Regions from separate parts of the Streptomyces sp. NBC_01716 genome, predicted to be linked through region 1. Evidence: predicted binding sites of a transcription regulator. Region 1 holds the regulator's gene; the other holds the start of a gene.
What was found. The regulator HrcA, encoded in region 1, represses chaperone genes, less so after heat shock. The targets are predictions, from matches to a motif close to TTNGCACTCNGNNNNNCNGAGTGCNAA.
Positions count from the first base shown of each region.

Region 2: the regulator HrcA is predicted to act here: its motif matches at 3,096-3,122, upstream of groES (co-chaperone GroES).

Region 1 is NZ_CP109181.1:6,008,517-6,015,907, forward strand. It holds gene OIE74_RS26455 (DUF3097 domain-containing protein) at 1-538, opposite strand, end outside; gene OIE74_RS26460 (MBL fold metallo-hydrolase) at 558-1,277, opposite strand; gene hrcA (heat-inducible transcriptional repressor HrcA) at 1,441-2,457, shown strand; gene dnaJ (molecular chaperone DnaJ) at 2,458-3,591, shown strand; gene OIE74_RS26475 (nitronate monooxygenase) at 3,691-4,764, shown strand; gene OIE74_RS26480 (16S rRNA (uracil(1498)-N(3))-methyltransferase) at 4,761-5,501, shown strand; gene OIE74_RS26485 (histidine triad nucleotide-binding protein) at 5,589-5,948, shown strand; gene OIE74_RS26490 (ribonuclease Z) at 5,958-6,866, shown strand; gene OIE74_RS26495 (carbohydrate kinase family protein) at 6,986-7,391, shown strand, end outside.
Region 2 is NZ_CP109181.1:3,359,658-3,367,048, reverse strand. It holds gene OIE74_RS14525 (Tox-REase-5 domain-containing protein) at 1-423, opposite strand, end outside; gene OIE74_RS14520 (class I SAM-dependent methyltransferase) at 628-1,923, opposite strand; gene OIE74_RS14515 (polysaccharide deacetylase family protein) at 1,981-3,030, shown strand; gene groES (co-chaperone GroES) at 3,271-3,579, shown strand; gene groL (chaperonin GroEL) at 3,678-5,303, shown strand; gene OIE74_RS14500 (hydroxyacid dehydrogenase) at 5,387-6,421, opposite strand; gene OIE74_RS14495 (SDR family NAD(P)-dependent oxidoreductase) at 6,490-7,287, opposite strand.

The DNA of each region.
Region 1 (7,391 bases):
GGCGGGACTCCTTGGAGCCGGGCACCAGGTGGTCCACCAGGACGCCGAGCCGCGCGTCAGGTGCCGGGGCGAACTCCGCGACGATCGCCGGGAGGTCGTCGATGCCCTCCAGATACTCCACGACCACGCCCTCTATACGGAGGTCGTCGCCCCAGACCCGCTCGACCAGTTCCGCGTCGTGCCGCCCTTCTACGTAGATACGCCCCGCACGGGCGACCCGCGCCCGCGCGCCGGGGACGGCTACCGAGCCGGAGGCCGTGCGGGTGGGCCGGGCCGGGCCGCCGGCGGTTGGCCGGACCAGGGTGACGGCCTGGCCTTCGAGCAGGAACCCGCGCGCCACCAGCGGGAACACCCGGTGCTTGCCGAAGCGGTCCTCCAGGGTGACCGTCGGCCCCTCGGCCGTCTTCTCGCAGCGGATCACCGCGCCGCAGAAGCCCGTCGACACCTCCTCGACCACCAGATCCGGCTCGGCGGGCACCTCCGGCACCGGCTTCGAGCGCTTCCAGGGCGGGGTCAGATCGGGGCTGTAGCTGCGCATCCCCAGACGATATCCGGGCTCACGCCGTGCCGAAACGTGCGGCGAGCGCGCCCCGCTGGGCCCGTACGAACGCCGCGTCGACGGCCGCGCCATGGCCGGGAACGTACACCGCGTCCCCGCCGCCCAGCGCCAGCAGCCGATCGAGGGCGGCAGGCCAGCGGGCGGGAATCGCGTCGTCGCCCGCCTGGGGTTCGCCCGACTCCTCGACCAGGTCGCCGCAGAAGACGATCTCCCGGTCGCCCGGGACGAGCAGGGCCAGATCGTGCCCGGAGTGCCCGGGGCCGACATTGGCGAGAAGTACCTGTCGCCCGCCGAGATCGAGCGTCCACTCGCCCGTTACGGGATGGTCCGGCACCACCAGTACGTCCACCGCCGTCGCGGCTTCGGAGGCGGGTACGCCGTGCCGTACGGCCGTGGCGCGCAGGCTCTCCCGGTCGCGGAGCAGCAGCTCGCCCAGGCCGACCGCCCCGTAGATCTCCGCCCCCGAGAAGGCCGCCGTGCCCAGGACGTGGTCGAAGTGGGGATGACTGAGCGCGATATGGGTGACGCGCCTGCCGCACAGCGCTTGCGCCTGCGCGCGGATCTCCGAGCCCTCGCGGAGCGTCGAGCCCGTGTCGTACAGAAGGACGGCGTCCGCGCCCACGACAAGCCCGACCGTCGCATCCCAGCCAGGCAGCCGCCGTCTGCCGACCCCCGGAGCCAGTCGTTCCCAGCCGTGCTCTTCCCAACGGACGTCCATACGGCGACGCTATCGGTGGGGCGGGCGGTGCCGCGCGGTAGCGTGACCGGTCGGCCTTGCTAGGGGCGTACCTCACGGCCGTACACTGGCCCGGGGAATGCTGGCACTCCCGCGCATCGAGTGCCAAGCCGGATCCGAGGAACCAGAGCTGGAGGTGTGCGCGATGCTGAGCGAACGCAGGCTTGAGGTGCTGCGCGCCATCGTCCAGGACTATGTCGGCACCGAGGAGCCCGTCGGCTCCAAGGCGCTCACCGAGCGGCACAAGCTCGGTGTCTCCCCGGCCACCGTCCGTAACGACATGGCGGTGCTGGAGGACGAGGGCTTCATCGCCCAGCCCCACACCAGTGCGGGGCGTATTCCGACGGACAAGGGCTACCGGCTCTTCGTCGACCGGCTGGCGGGCGTCAAGCCGCTCTCGGCGCCGGAGCGCAGGGCCATCCAGAACTTTCTCGACAGTGCCGTCGATCTGGACGACGTGGTGGGCCGTACGGTGCGGCTGCTCGCGCAGCTGACCCGGCAGGTCGCGGTCGTGCAGTACCCCTCGCTGACCCGCTCGACGGTGCGGCATGTGGAACTGCTCTCGCTGGCCCCCGCGCGGCTGATGCTGGTTCTGATCACCGACACCGGCCGGGTCGAGCAGCGCATGATCGACTGTCCGGTGCCGTTCGGCGACACGTCGCTGGCGGACCTGCGGGCCCGGCTCAACGCCCGGGTCGTGGGGCGCCGGTTCTCCGACGTGCCGCTGCTGGTGCAGGAGTTGCCCGACTCCTTCGACCTGGAGGACCGGGGCACGGTGTCCACGGTCCTCGCGACGCTTCTGGAGACGCTGGTCGAGGAGACCGAGGAGCGGCTGATGATCGGCGGCACCGCCAATCTGACGCGCTTCGGGCACGACTTCCCCCTGACAATCCGGCCTGTGCTGGAGGCACTTGAGGAGCAGGTCGTGCTCCTCAGGCTCCTCGGCGAGGCCGAGGACTCAGGCATGACCGTACGAATCGGGCACGAGAACGCCCACGAGGGCCTCAACTCCACGTCCGTCGTCGCGGTCGGCTACGGTTCGGGCGACGAGGCAGTCGCCAAACTCGGCGTGGTCGGACCGACCCGCATGGACTACCCCGGAACGATGGGAGCGGTACGCGCAGTGGCACGTTACGTCGGACAGATCCTGGCGGAGTCGTAAGTGGCCACGGACTACTACGCCGTACTCGGCGTACGCCGCGACGCATCACAGGACGAGATCAAGAAGGCATTCCGCAGGCTCGCCCGCGAGCTGCACCCGGATGTCAATCCCGATCCCAAGACGCAGGAGCGCTTCAAGGAGATCAACGCCGCGTACGAGGTGTTGTCGGACCCGCAGAAGAAGCAGGTCTACGACCTCGGCGGCGACCCGCTCTCGCAGGCGGGCGGCGGTGCCGGCGGCTTCGGTGCCGGTGGCTTCGGCAACTTCTCGGACATCATGGACGCGTTCTTCGGGACGTCGCAGCAGCGTGGGCCGAGGTCGCGGACGCGGCGCGGCCAGGACGCGATGATCCGGCTGGAGATCGACCTCAACGAGGCCGCCTTCGGTACGACGAAGGACATCCAGGTAGACACGGCGGTCGTCTGTACGACCTGCTCGGGCGAGGGCGCCGCACCCGGCACCTCCGCGCAGACCTGTGACATGTGCCGCGGTCGCGGTGAGGTCTCGCAGGTCACGCGGTCCTTCCTGGGCCAGGTCATGACCTCGCGGCCGTGCCCGCAGTGCCAGGGCTTCGGTACGGTCGTGCCGACCCCCTGCCCCGAGTGCGCGGGCGACGGCCGTATCCGCTCGCGCCGCACGCTCACGGTCAAGATCCCCGCGGGCGTCGACAACGGCACCCGTATCCAGCTCTCGGGTGAGGGCGAGGTCGGGCCAGGTGGCGGTCCGGCGGGCGATCTGTACGTCGAGATCCATGAGCTGCCGCACACGGTGTTCCAGCGCCGCGGCGACGATCTGCACTGCACGGTCACCATCCCGATGACCGCGGCGTCCCTGGGCACCCAGTGCCCGCTGGAGACGCTGGACGGGGTCGAGGACATCGACGTACGGCCGGGCACCCAGTCCGGCCAGTCGATCCCGCTCCACGGCCGTGGCATCACGCATCTGCGCGGCGGTGGCCGGGGCGACCTGATCGTCCATGTCGAGGTCATGACCCCGGCGAAACTCGACCCGGAGCAGGAGCGGTTGCTGCGGGAGCTGGCGAAGCTCAGGGGCGAGGAACGGCCCACCGGCCAGTTCCAACCGGGACAGCAGGGCCTCTTCTCCCGGCTGAAGGACGCGTTCAACGGTCGTTAGACCGTCCCCTCGGCCGCCGGAGGGCCTGCTCAGGGCCCCTCTGGCGGCCGAGGACGAACCGGCACCGAGGCTCCACGGCCGACATGGCACCATGCGTGCATGTCCTCCGTGTTGACCGATCTCTGCCGGTATCCGATCGTGCAGGCGCCCATGGCCGGCGGCGCGTCCGGCCCGCAGCTGGTCGCGGCCGTCGGGGACGCCGGCGGACTCGGATTCCTCGCCGCCGGTTACAAGACCGCCGACGGGATGTACGAAGAGGTCAAGCAGCTCCGGGGGCTCAGCTCGGCCCCGTTCGGGATCAATCTGTTCATGCCGCAGCCGCATCACGACGACCACGCCGCCGTGGATCTCTACCGCGAACAGCTGGCCGGTGAGGCGACCTGGTACGAGACGCCGCTCGGCGACCCCGACGCGGGCGGCGACGACGGGTACGAGGCCAAGCTCGCGATACTGCTCGACGATCCCGTCCCCGTCGTGTCGTTCACCTTCGGCTGCCCCACGCCCACCACCCTCGACGCTTTCACCCGCGTCGGCACCCTCACCGTCGTCACGGTGACCACACCAGAGGAGGCCCAGACCGCCCAGTGGTCGGGCGCCGACGTCGTCTGCGTCCAGGGCATCGAGGCGGGCGGCCATCAGGGCACGCACCGCGACGACCCCGCCACCGACGGCGCGGGCATCGGGCTGCTGTCGCTCGTGACGCAGGTACGGGACTCCGTACGGCTCCCGGTCATCGCGGCCGGCGGACTCATGCGCGGCGGCCAGATCGCCGCCGTACTGGCCGCGGGCGCCGACGCCGCGCAGTTCGGCACCGCCTTCCTCGTCTGCCCGGAGTCCGGCGCCCACGCGCTCCACAAGCAGGCCATGACCAACCCGCTGTTCACCCGCACCGAACTCACCCGCGCCTTCTCCGGCCGGCCCGCGCGCGGTCTCGTCAACCGCTTCATGCGCGAACACGGCCCGTACGCCCCGCCCGCGTACCCGGAGGTGCACCACCTGACCGCCGGACTGCGCAGGGCCGCCGCCAAGGTCGGCGACCCCCAGGGCATGGCCCTGTGGGCCGGCCAGGGCCACCGGATGGCCCGCGCTCTGCCCGCCGGGCAGCTCGTCGAGGTCCTCGCCGACGAACTCGAAGCCACCCGCGCCTCGTTGACCCTGGGGAACGCCTCATGACCGCACCTGTCTTCGTCGTCGACACCGCCGTCGCCCTGCGGCCGGGCACGGTCACGCTGGACGGCCCCGAGGGCCGCCACGCCGTCTCCGTAAGGAGGCTGCGCGCCGGGGAGGAGGTGGTCCTCACCGACGGCGCGGGCACCGGCGCCCACGGGACGGTCGAGGCCGTCCACGGCAAGGACCGGCTGGACGTCGCGGTCACCGGCGTACGGACCGAGGACGAGCCCCGGCCCCGTATCACCGTCGTCCAGGCGCTGCCCAAGGGCGACCGCGGCGAGGTGTCCGTCGAGACGATGACCGAGACCGGCGTCGACGCGATCGTGCCCTGGCAGGCCGCGCGCTGCGTCACGCAGTGGAGGGGCGAACGGGGTGCCAAGTCCCTGGCGAAATGGCGCGCGACCGCGCGCGAGGCGGGCAAGCAGTCCCGCAGGATCCGCTTCCCCGACGTCGCGGAGGCGATGACCTCCAAAGAGGTCGCGGCGCTGCTGGCCGGAGCCGACTTCGCCGCCGTCCTGCACGAGGAGGGCAGCGAGCCCCTGGCCACCGCCGAACTCCCCGCCGCCGGGAGCATCGTGCTCGTCGTCGGACCCGAGGGCGGCGTCTCCCCGGACGAACTGGCGCTCTTCGCGGACGCCGGGGCCACCGCGTACCGGCTCGGCCGCACCGTGCTGCGCACCTCCACCGCCGGCACGGCCGCGTGCGCGCTGCTGCTGGCCCGTACGGGCCGCTGGTCCTGACCGGGGGACACGCTCCGGGGGCGGATAGCATGCCTCCGTACGGAAGTGACCAGGGGCGACCGGCCGACCGATGAGGAGACCCGGACCATGGCGGGAGAACGACAGGCCGACTGCCTGTTCTGCAAGATCGTCGCCGGGGAGGTGCCGGCCACCGTCGTACGCGAGACGGACACCACCGTGGCCTTCAGGGACATCAACCCGCAGGCTCCCACGCATGTTCTGGTGATCCCCAAGGTCCACTACCCGGACGTGGCCACGCTCGCCGCCGCCGAGCCGCAGATCACCGCCGACATCCTGCGTGAGTCCGCCGAGGTCGCCGCCGAGGACAAGACCGTGGGCAGCGGCTACCGGATCGTCTTCAACACCGGCAGCGGCGCCGGCCAGACGGTCTTCCACGCGCACGCCCACGTCCTGGGCGGCCGCGGCCTCAACTGGCCCCCCGGGTAGGCCCCCACCTTGTCCGTACGAGAACTCGTCGTCCTCGGCACCGCCAGCCAGGTCCCCACGCGGCACCGCAACCACAACGGCTATCTGCTGCGCTGGGACGGCGAAGGCATCCTCTTCGACCCCGGGGACGGCACCCAGCGCCAGATGTCGCGCGCCGGAGTCGCGGCGTACGACATCAACCGGATCTGCGTCACCCACTTCCACGGCGACCACTCGCTCGGCCTCGCCGGGGTGATCCAGCGCATCAACCTGGACCGCGTCCCGCACGAGGTCACCGCGCACTACCCGGCGAGCGGACACGTCTTCTTCAGGAGGCTGCGGTACGCGACGGCGTACCGCGAGACCGTCGGGGTCACCGAGGCGCCCGTCGACGCCGACGGCGTGCTCGCCAGGACCGGCTCGTACACCCTCCGGGCGCACAAGCTCTCGCACCCCGTCGAGTCCTACGGCTACCGGATCACCGAGCCCGACGGGCGCAGGATGCTCCCGGAACGTCTCGCCGCGCACGGCATCAAGGGGCCCGACGTGGGGCGTCTCCAGCGGGACGGGGAGCTGCGCGGGGTCACGCTCGCCGATGTGAGCGAGGAGCGCAGGGGCCAGCGTTTCGCGTTCGTCATGGACACCCGGCTCTGCGACGGCGTGCACGCGCTGGCCGACGGCTGCGACATGCTGGTCATCGAGTCCACGTTCCTCGACGAGGACGGTCAACTGGCCGAGGAACACGGGCATCTGACCGCCGGTCAGGCGGGCGCGGTGGCGCGGGAGGCCGGCGTACGGCATCTCGTACTGACGCACTTCTCGCAGCGCTACTCCGACCCCGCGGAGTTCGAGCGGCAGGCCAGGGTGGCCGGTTACGAGGGCGAGCTGACCGTCGCGGCGGACCTCGTACGCGTACCGCTGCCCAAGCGCTCCGGCTGACCGCCGCGGCCCGCGCCCCGGCCCCGGCCGGCGGCAGCCCCCACGGCCTGCCCTCGCGCCGACTGTCAGTGCCATCGGGCACACTGTCCGGATCCGTACGCCGATCCGGGAGCGCGACCGTGACCCCAACCGAAGGAACGCCGCAGCGGCACACCGCCGATGTCGACCCGCTGGGCGCCCTGCGCGCCCCGGACGACCCCGACTGCGACGTCTACCTGACGGGCACGGTCTTCCTCGACATCATCTTCACGGGCCTCGCCAGCGCCCCCGTGCGCGGCACCGAGTCCTGGGCCAGGGGCATGGGTTCGAGCCCCGGCGGCATCGCCAACATGGCCAGCGCGCTGGCCCGGCTGGGGCTGCGCACGTCGCTCGCCGCGGCCTTCGGCGACGACCACTACGGGGAGTACTGCTGGGACGCCCTGGAGCAGGGCGAGGGCATCGACCTCTCCCGCTCCCGCACGGTTCCCGGCTGGCACTCGCCGGTCACCGTCTCCATGGCGTACGAGGGCGAGCGCACGATGGTCT
Region 2 (7,391 bases), 2.6 Mb from region 1:
GATCCACTCCCGGCTCTCGGGGCGGCTCAGGAAGACGAGGATCAGTATGGGCAGGAGGAGTTGGGTGAAGCCCTGGACCGAGCCCTCGGTGATGTTGGAGATGCCTCCGGCGATCAGCCACGCCTGTACGGCGAGCAGAGCCCGCCACTCCCACACACCGCCGGTCCACAGCCGCCGGGACAGCAGCCAGCCGGCCGTGCCGGGCGCCGCCGCCCATACGGTGAGGCCGATGAGCTCCGCGTCCATCGCGTCGGCGTCGGCGGCCGAGAGGAGCAGGCCGATCCCGCCCAGCACGGTGAAGCCGAAGAGCGCGTGGATCAACCACCGTGCGAACTGGAGCAGTTGGGGCATGTCGCGCCGCCCCGACGGATCCGGCGGTGTCCACCCGCCCTCGTATGTCGACGCTCCCCCGTAACCAGCCATTCCGAGCCCCCCAACCACCTTCACGAACCGCTGCGTTCAGGCGGCACACGCAGGCCGCCCCACAGCGGAGCTTATGTCCTGAACACGTCAGCAGGCATGGGCCCAGAGGACCAAAACCCTCTCAAATATGCTCTGGAGCAAGGGGGTTCGGGGTGATTGGCGAAGATCAGGGATGTGGGACTCCGGCCATGAACGGGCCGGAACTCACGCCTTCCCGGCCGGCCGGCCGAGCAGCATGGTCGGCGCGCCCGCGACCCGGGTGAGGAAGACCGTGGCCGAATTCCGGCCCTTGAGCTTCATCTTCCGCCGCAACTCCTCCGGTTCGACCGGCGAGCCGCGCTTCTTGACCGTCAGGATGCCGACCTCGCGCTCACGGAGCAGGGCCTTGAGCCGCTTGAGGCTGAACGGCAGCTCGTCGGTGATCTCGTACGCGGTCGCGTACGGCGTCGGGAGAACCTCGTCCGCCGTGATGTACGCGATCGTCTCGTCGATCAGCCCGCCGGCCAGCTCGTCGGCGGCCTCGGCGACCAGATGGGCGCGGATGACGGCGCCGTCCGGCTCGTACAGATAGCGGCCGACCGCCCTGACCTGAGGGTCCGGCAGCCCGCGCCCGGTGAGGGTGACTCCGGCCGGGAGCAGGGTGGCCCGCCGGGCGCCGGGCACGACCCGGCCGGGGGCGCCGGGGCCGCCGGGCGCGCTCGCGTCGTACCAGAGCACCGCCTCCTTCACGTCCCCGCCGTCGGAGATCCACTCGGCCTCGAAATCACCGGGGACCAGTTCGTGCGGGATGCCCGGCGCGATCTTGATGCCGCCGGCGCCGACCCGCCGTACCGCCTCGATCGCCCAGGACAGCGGCGGTGAGTACGCCTCCGGATCGAAGATCCGCCCCCGGCCGCCGCGCCTCGCCGGGTCGATGAACAGAGCGTCGGGAGCGGGCGCGGTGTGCGGGTCGTACGTCATGACGTCCGCGCACAGGACCGTCGGCGGCGGGGCGTCGGGCGCCAGCGTACGGACGTTGTGCGCGGCGATCTCGCAGGTCTCCGCAGAACGGTCGACGGCGGTCACGGCGAACCCCGCGCGGGCCAGCTCGATCGCGTCGCCGCCGATGCCGCAGCAGAGGTCGGTGATCCGCGCCGGGCCGGCGCCCGTGCGGCCCGCGCCCGTGGCGCCGATGGCGCGGAACCGGGCCGCGCGGTGGGCGGCGACCGAGGTGCGGGTGGCCTGTTCGACGCCGTCGGGCGTGAAGTACATGCGGTACGCGTCGCGCTCGCCGAACTTCGCGGTCGCGCGCTGGCGCAGCCGGGCCTGCGCGAGCGCCGACGAGACCAGCTCGGCGGGGTGGTCACGGCGCAGCCGGGTCGCCAGGGCCAGCTCCTGGGCGGGGTCGTAGTCGCGAAGGGCGGCGAGCAGGGCCTGGCCCTCCTCGGAGAGGAGCGGGGCCAGGGGTGCGGGGGTGCGGTCGTTCACCGGGTCATTGTGGGCCAGCCGGGCGACCGTCATCGCTCCCCGGCGGTGTCTGCCGGGTGCGTGGGCCGGGCGCTGACAGGATGCGACGCCATGCAACTAGTACGACAAAAGGACAATAAAGCCTCAGGGGCTAGGAAAAGGAACCCCGGCCGGCGGGTGCGCACCGCCGCCGCCGTACTCCTGATCGCCGCGCTCGGCACCGCCTGCGCGGGTGAGTCCGGCGACCGCGACGGCAGCGGCGGCGGCCGGAGCGGGGACGGTGGCGGCGGTGGTGGCGGACCCGTGGAGTCGGCCCCGGAGAAACCGGGCCGGGCCGGCCCCGCCCCGGGAGCCGGGGCCGGCAAGAAGGCCGACGCCGACGCCGACGCCGCCGCTGCCGTCAGGGCGCAGGCGGAAGCCCAGGCGCAGGCCCAGGCGAAGTCCCAGGCGCTGCGCGCCGTGGCCGCGAAGAAGTGGAAGCTCGCCAAGACCCCGCTCGCCGCACCCCCGCCGCCCGCGGCGAAGCCCCGGATCACCACCCGCAAGGGCTTCGAGGTCACGGGCGGCGCGACCCTGCCGCCGGTCTTCACCAGGGTCCCGACCAAGGAGAAGGTCGTCTTCCTGACGATCGACGACGGCGCCGAGAAGGACCCCGAACTGCTGCGGATGATGGGCGAGTTGAAGATCCCGTACAGCGCCTTCCTCAGCGACTACGTCATCAACGACAACTACGCCTATTTCAAGAAGATGCAGTCCCGCGGTGTCTCCCTGCACAACCACACCCTCACCCACCCCTACCTCCCCGGGCTCTCCTACAAGGAGCAGAAACGGGAGATCTGCGGCCAGCAGGAGAAGATCGAGAAGCGGTACGGGAAGCGGCCCGCGCTTTTCCGGCCGCCGTACGGCAACTACGACGCGCGCACCCTGCGCGCCGCCAAGTCCTGCGGCGTCAAGGCGGTTCCGCTGTGGTCGTCCGAGGCGTTCCCCGACCACATGGAGTGGCGCGAGTGGGACCGGGACCTGCACCCCGGCGACATCGTCCTCACGCATTTCCGCGGGAAGGAGGACTGGAAGGGCTCGATGCCCGACATGATCCGGCACGTCATGAAGACGATCACCGACAAGGGGTACGCGGTGGCGAAGCTGGAGGACTACGTCTGAGCCGGTTCACCGGCCCCTTCGGGCCCCGGAACGGGGGCCGGACGGCGGCGGCGCGCGGGGCCCGACTGGCACTCAGCTTGACCGAGTGCTAATCGCGGTCATAGTGTCATGTCTGGCACTCCCCACTGGAGAGTGCCAATGCGTGACAGGACAGGTCCGGCACCCGCGACGACGGATCGAGCCCGGTCGCGCCACCCAGACAGTTAACCCCGTGAGATCTCCGAAGGGGGAGGTCGGATCGTGACGACCGCCAGCACCAAGGTTGCCATCAAGCCGCTCGAGGACCGCATTGTGGTCCAGCCGCTCGACGCAGAGCAGACCACGGCCTCTGGCCTGGTTATTCCGGACACGGCCAAGGAGAAGCCCCAGGAGGGCGTCGTCCTGGCCGTCGGTCCGGGTCGCTTCGAGAACGGCGAGCGGCTTCCGCTCGACGTTTCCGTCGGCGACGTCGTTCTGTACAGCAAGTACGGCGGTACTGAGGTGAAGTACACGGGCGAGGAGTACCTCGTCCTCTCGGCTCGCGACGTGCTCGCGATCATCGAGAAGTAATTCCACAGTCCGCTGTGAGCTGCGCCCCTGGCCCCCGCATCGCCGGGCGGCCCGGGGCGTAGTTCGTTGTTCGTTCGAGAGGACAAGAGAAAGCTCCCATGGCGAAGATCCTGAAGTTCGACGAGGACGCCCGTCGCGCCCTTGAGCGCGGCGTCAACAAGCTTGCCGACACGGTGAAGGTGACGATCGGCCCCAAGGGCCGCAACGTCGTCATCGACAAGAAGTTCGGCGCGCCGACCATCACCAACGACGGTGTCACCATCGCCCGCGAGGTCGAGCTCGACGACCCGTACGAAAACCTCGGCGCCCAGCTCGTGAAGGAGGTGGCGACCAAGACCAACGACATCGCGGGTGACGGCACCACCACCGCCACCGTGCTGGCCCAGGCGCTGGTCCGCGAGGGCCTGCGCAACGTCGCCGCCGGCGCCTCCCCGGCCGCCCTGAAGAAGGGCATCGACGCGGCCGTCGCCGCCGTCTCCAAGGAGCTGCTGGACACGGCCCGTCCGATCGACGACAAGGCCGACATCGCCGCGGTCGCCGGGCTCTCCGCCCAGGACCCGCAGGTCGGCGAGCTCATCGCCGAGGCGATGGACAAGGTCGGCAAGGACGGTGTCATCACCGTCGAGGAGTCCAACACCTTCGGCCTGGAGCTGGAGTTCACCGAGGGCATGGCCTTCGACAAGGGCTACCTCTCGCCGTACATGGTGACCGACCAGGAGCGTATGGAGGCCGTCCTCGACGACCCGTACATCCTGATCAACCAGGGCAAGATCGGCTCCATCCAGGACATGCTCCCGCTGCTGGAGAAGGTCATCCAGGCGGGCGGCTCCCGGCCGCTGCTGATCATCGCCGAGGACGTCGAGGGCGAGGCGCTCTCCACCCTCGTCGTCAACAAGATCCGCGGCACGTTCAACGCCGTCGCGGTGAAGGCCCCCGGCTTCGGTGACCGCCGCAAGGCCATGCTCGGCGACATCGCCACCCTCACGGGCGCGACCGTCATCGCCGAGGAGGTCGGCCTCAAGCTCGACCAGGCCGGTCTCGACGTGCTGGGCACCGCCCGCCGCGTCACGGTCTCCAAGGACGACACCACGATCGTCGACGGCGGTGGCGAGAGCACCGAGGTCGCCGGCCGCGTCAACCAGATCAAGGCCGAGATCGAGGCCACGGACTCCGACTGGGACCGCGAGAAGCTCCAGGAGCGCCTCGCGAAGCTGGCCGGCGGCGTGTGCGTGATCAAGGTCGGCGCCGCGACCGAGGTCGAGCTCAAGGAGAAGAAGCACCGTCTGGAGGACGCCATCTCCGCGACCCGCGCCGCGGTCGAGGAGGGCATCGTCTCCGGTGGTGGCTCCGCCCTGGTGCACGCCGCCAAGGTGCTGGGCGACAACCTCGGCAAGACGGGCGACGAGGCCACCGGTGTCGCGGTCGTCCGCCGCGCCGTGGTCGAGCCGCTGCGCTGGATCGCCGAGAACGCCGGTCTTGAGGGCTACGTCATCACCGCGAAGGTCGCCGAGCTCGACAAGGGCCACGGCTTCAACGCATCGACCGGCGAGTACGTCGACCTGGTGAAGGCCGGCGTCAACGACCCGGTCAAGGTCACCCGTTCCGCGCTGGAGAACGCCGCTTCCATCGCCGCGCTGCTCCTCACGACCGAGACCCTGGTCGTCGAGAAGCCGGCCGAGGAAGAGGCCGACGCCGGCCAGGGCGGCCACGGTCACAGCCACTGAGCCCAGCGGCTCTCCGTGGTAGACGCGCCGAGGCCCGGCGCCCCTTCGGGGGTGCCGGGCCTCGGCGCGTTCCCGGGTACGGCTCAGGCCGAGTGCGGCAGCGCCGACGGATGTACGGGATCCTCGAACGGCAGCCCCTTCGCGTACCGCTCCACCTCGTCCAGCGCCTGATCCGTCATCCGGTGGACCTCTCCGCCCAGCGAGCCCGCGACATGCGGGGTCAGCAGCACGTTCGGCAGGTCGTACAACGGCGAGTCGGCCGACGGCGGTTCGGGATCCGTCACGTCGAGCACCGCGCTCAGCCGGCCGGAGACCAGCTGCGGCAGCAGCGCGTCCTCGTCGATCAGCGAGCCCCGCGCGGTGTTGATCAGCGTGGCCCCGTCGGGCATCGCCGCGAGCTGCGCGGCGCCGATCATCCGGTGGGTGGCCGGGACCTGCGGAGCGTGGACCGACACCACCTGGCTCCGCGCGCACAGCTCGATCAGCGCCATCTGCTCGACACCGAGAGCCTCGGCGGCGGCGGTGTCGATGTACGGGTCGTACAGCAGGACGTCGAGGTCGAACGGCCGCAGCAGCTCGATCACCCGGCGGCCGATCCGGGACGCGCCGACGATGCCGACCGTACGGCGGTAGTTGCCCGCCCCGCTCAGCTCCTGGTGCCAGTCGTGGGGGGCGCGCAGCTCCCGGTGGCGGTGGGCCGAGTGAAGGACCCGCTTGCCCGCGAAGAGGATCGCGGCCAGCGTGTACTCGGCGACGGGCTCGGCGTTGGCCGCCGCCGCCGATGTGACCGCGATGCCCCGCTCCCAGCAGGCGTCCGTGATGTGGTGCTTGACCGTTCCCGCCGCGTGTACGACGGCGCGCAGCCGCGGTGCGGCGTCGAGGACCTCGGCCGTCAGCGGTGGCGCGCCCCAGCAGGTGATCAGCAGTTCGGCGTCGGCGAGCGCGGCGGCGACGGCGGGGTCGAGACCGGGGCCGGTCAGGGTGTGGGCGACACGTCGCGGATCGGTGCGTACGAGGCTGGTCAGCCGGGAGAGATGAGCGGGGGAGAACAGCCGCTCCGCGATGCCCGGACCCATCGAGAGCAGCGCCGAAGGCCGATTGTCAGTGGCGTCGTGCATGGTGGAAGTCGCTCTCCTCGTGGGGTCGGCGTGGGTGGTACGGCGGGCCGGACCGGCGGGTCCCGCCGCTATCGCGGCCCGTACTTCCGTCCAGTCTTCGACGTCACCCCGCCGAGCAGCCCCCGCGGCGCCAGCTTCACCGCGCCCATCAGGGCCTTGTACCGCGGGTCCGGCACCGACACCGTCTTGCCACGCGCCAGATCGGTCAGCGCCGCGGTCACCAGTTTGTCGGCGTCCAGCCACATCCAGTTGGGGATCCTGTCCGTCCCCATCCCCGCCCGGTCGTGGAACTCCGTGCGCGTGAAGCCGGGGCAGAGCGCCATCAGCCGTACCCCGGTCCCCTCCAGGTCCCGCGCGGCGCCCTCCGTGAACTGCACGACCCATGCCTTCGACGCGCCGTACGTCCCGCGCGGCAGGAAAGCGGCCACCGACGACACGTTCACCACCCCGCCGCGCCCGCGCTCCCGCATTCCGACGACGGCCGCCGACGTCAGCCGCAGCACCGCCTCGCAGTGCACCTTCAGCATCGTCAGCTCGTCGGCCATCGACACGTCCAGGAACCGGCCCTTGTTCCCGAACCCCGCGTTGTTGACCAGCAGATCGACCGGGTGCTTGAGGTCGCCCAGACGCTCCTCGACCGCCGCGATCCCCAGGTCCGTGGAGAGATCGGCGGTCAGCACCTCGGCCTCGATGCCGTGCAGGTCGTGGAGTTCGGTCGCCTGGTGCTGAAGGCGCTCGGTGTCACGTGCGACCAGCACCAGATTGTGGCCGCTTCCCACCCCGCCGGAGGTCCCGCCCGCCGCCAGCCGCCGCGCGAACGCGGCGCCGATACCCGCTGTGGCGCCCGTAATCAAAGCAGTCGTCATAGGCGGCACGTTAGACGGTCGCGCGCCCGGCGCGAACGGCCGTCCGGTCACCGGAAGGCGCCCCCGCCCACCACCGGGCGCCCCCGGCACACCGCTTCCCGCCC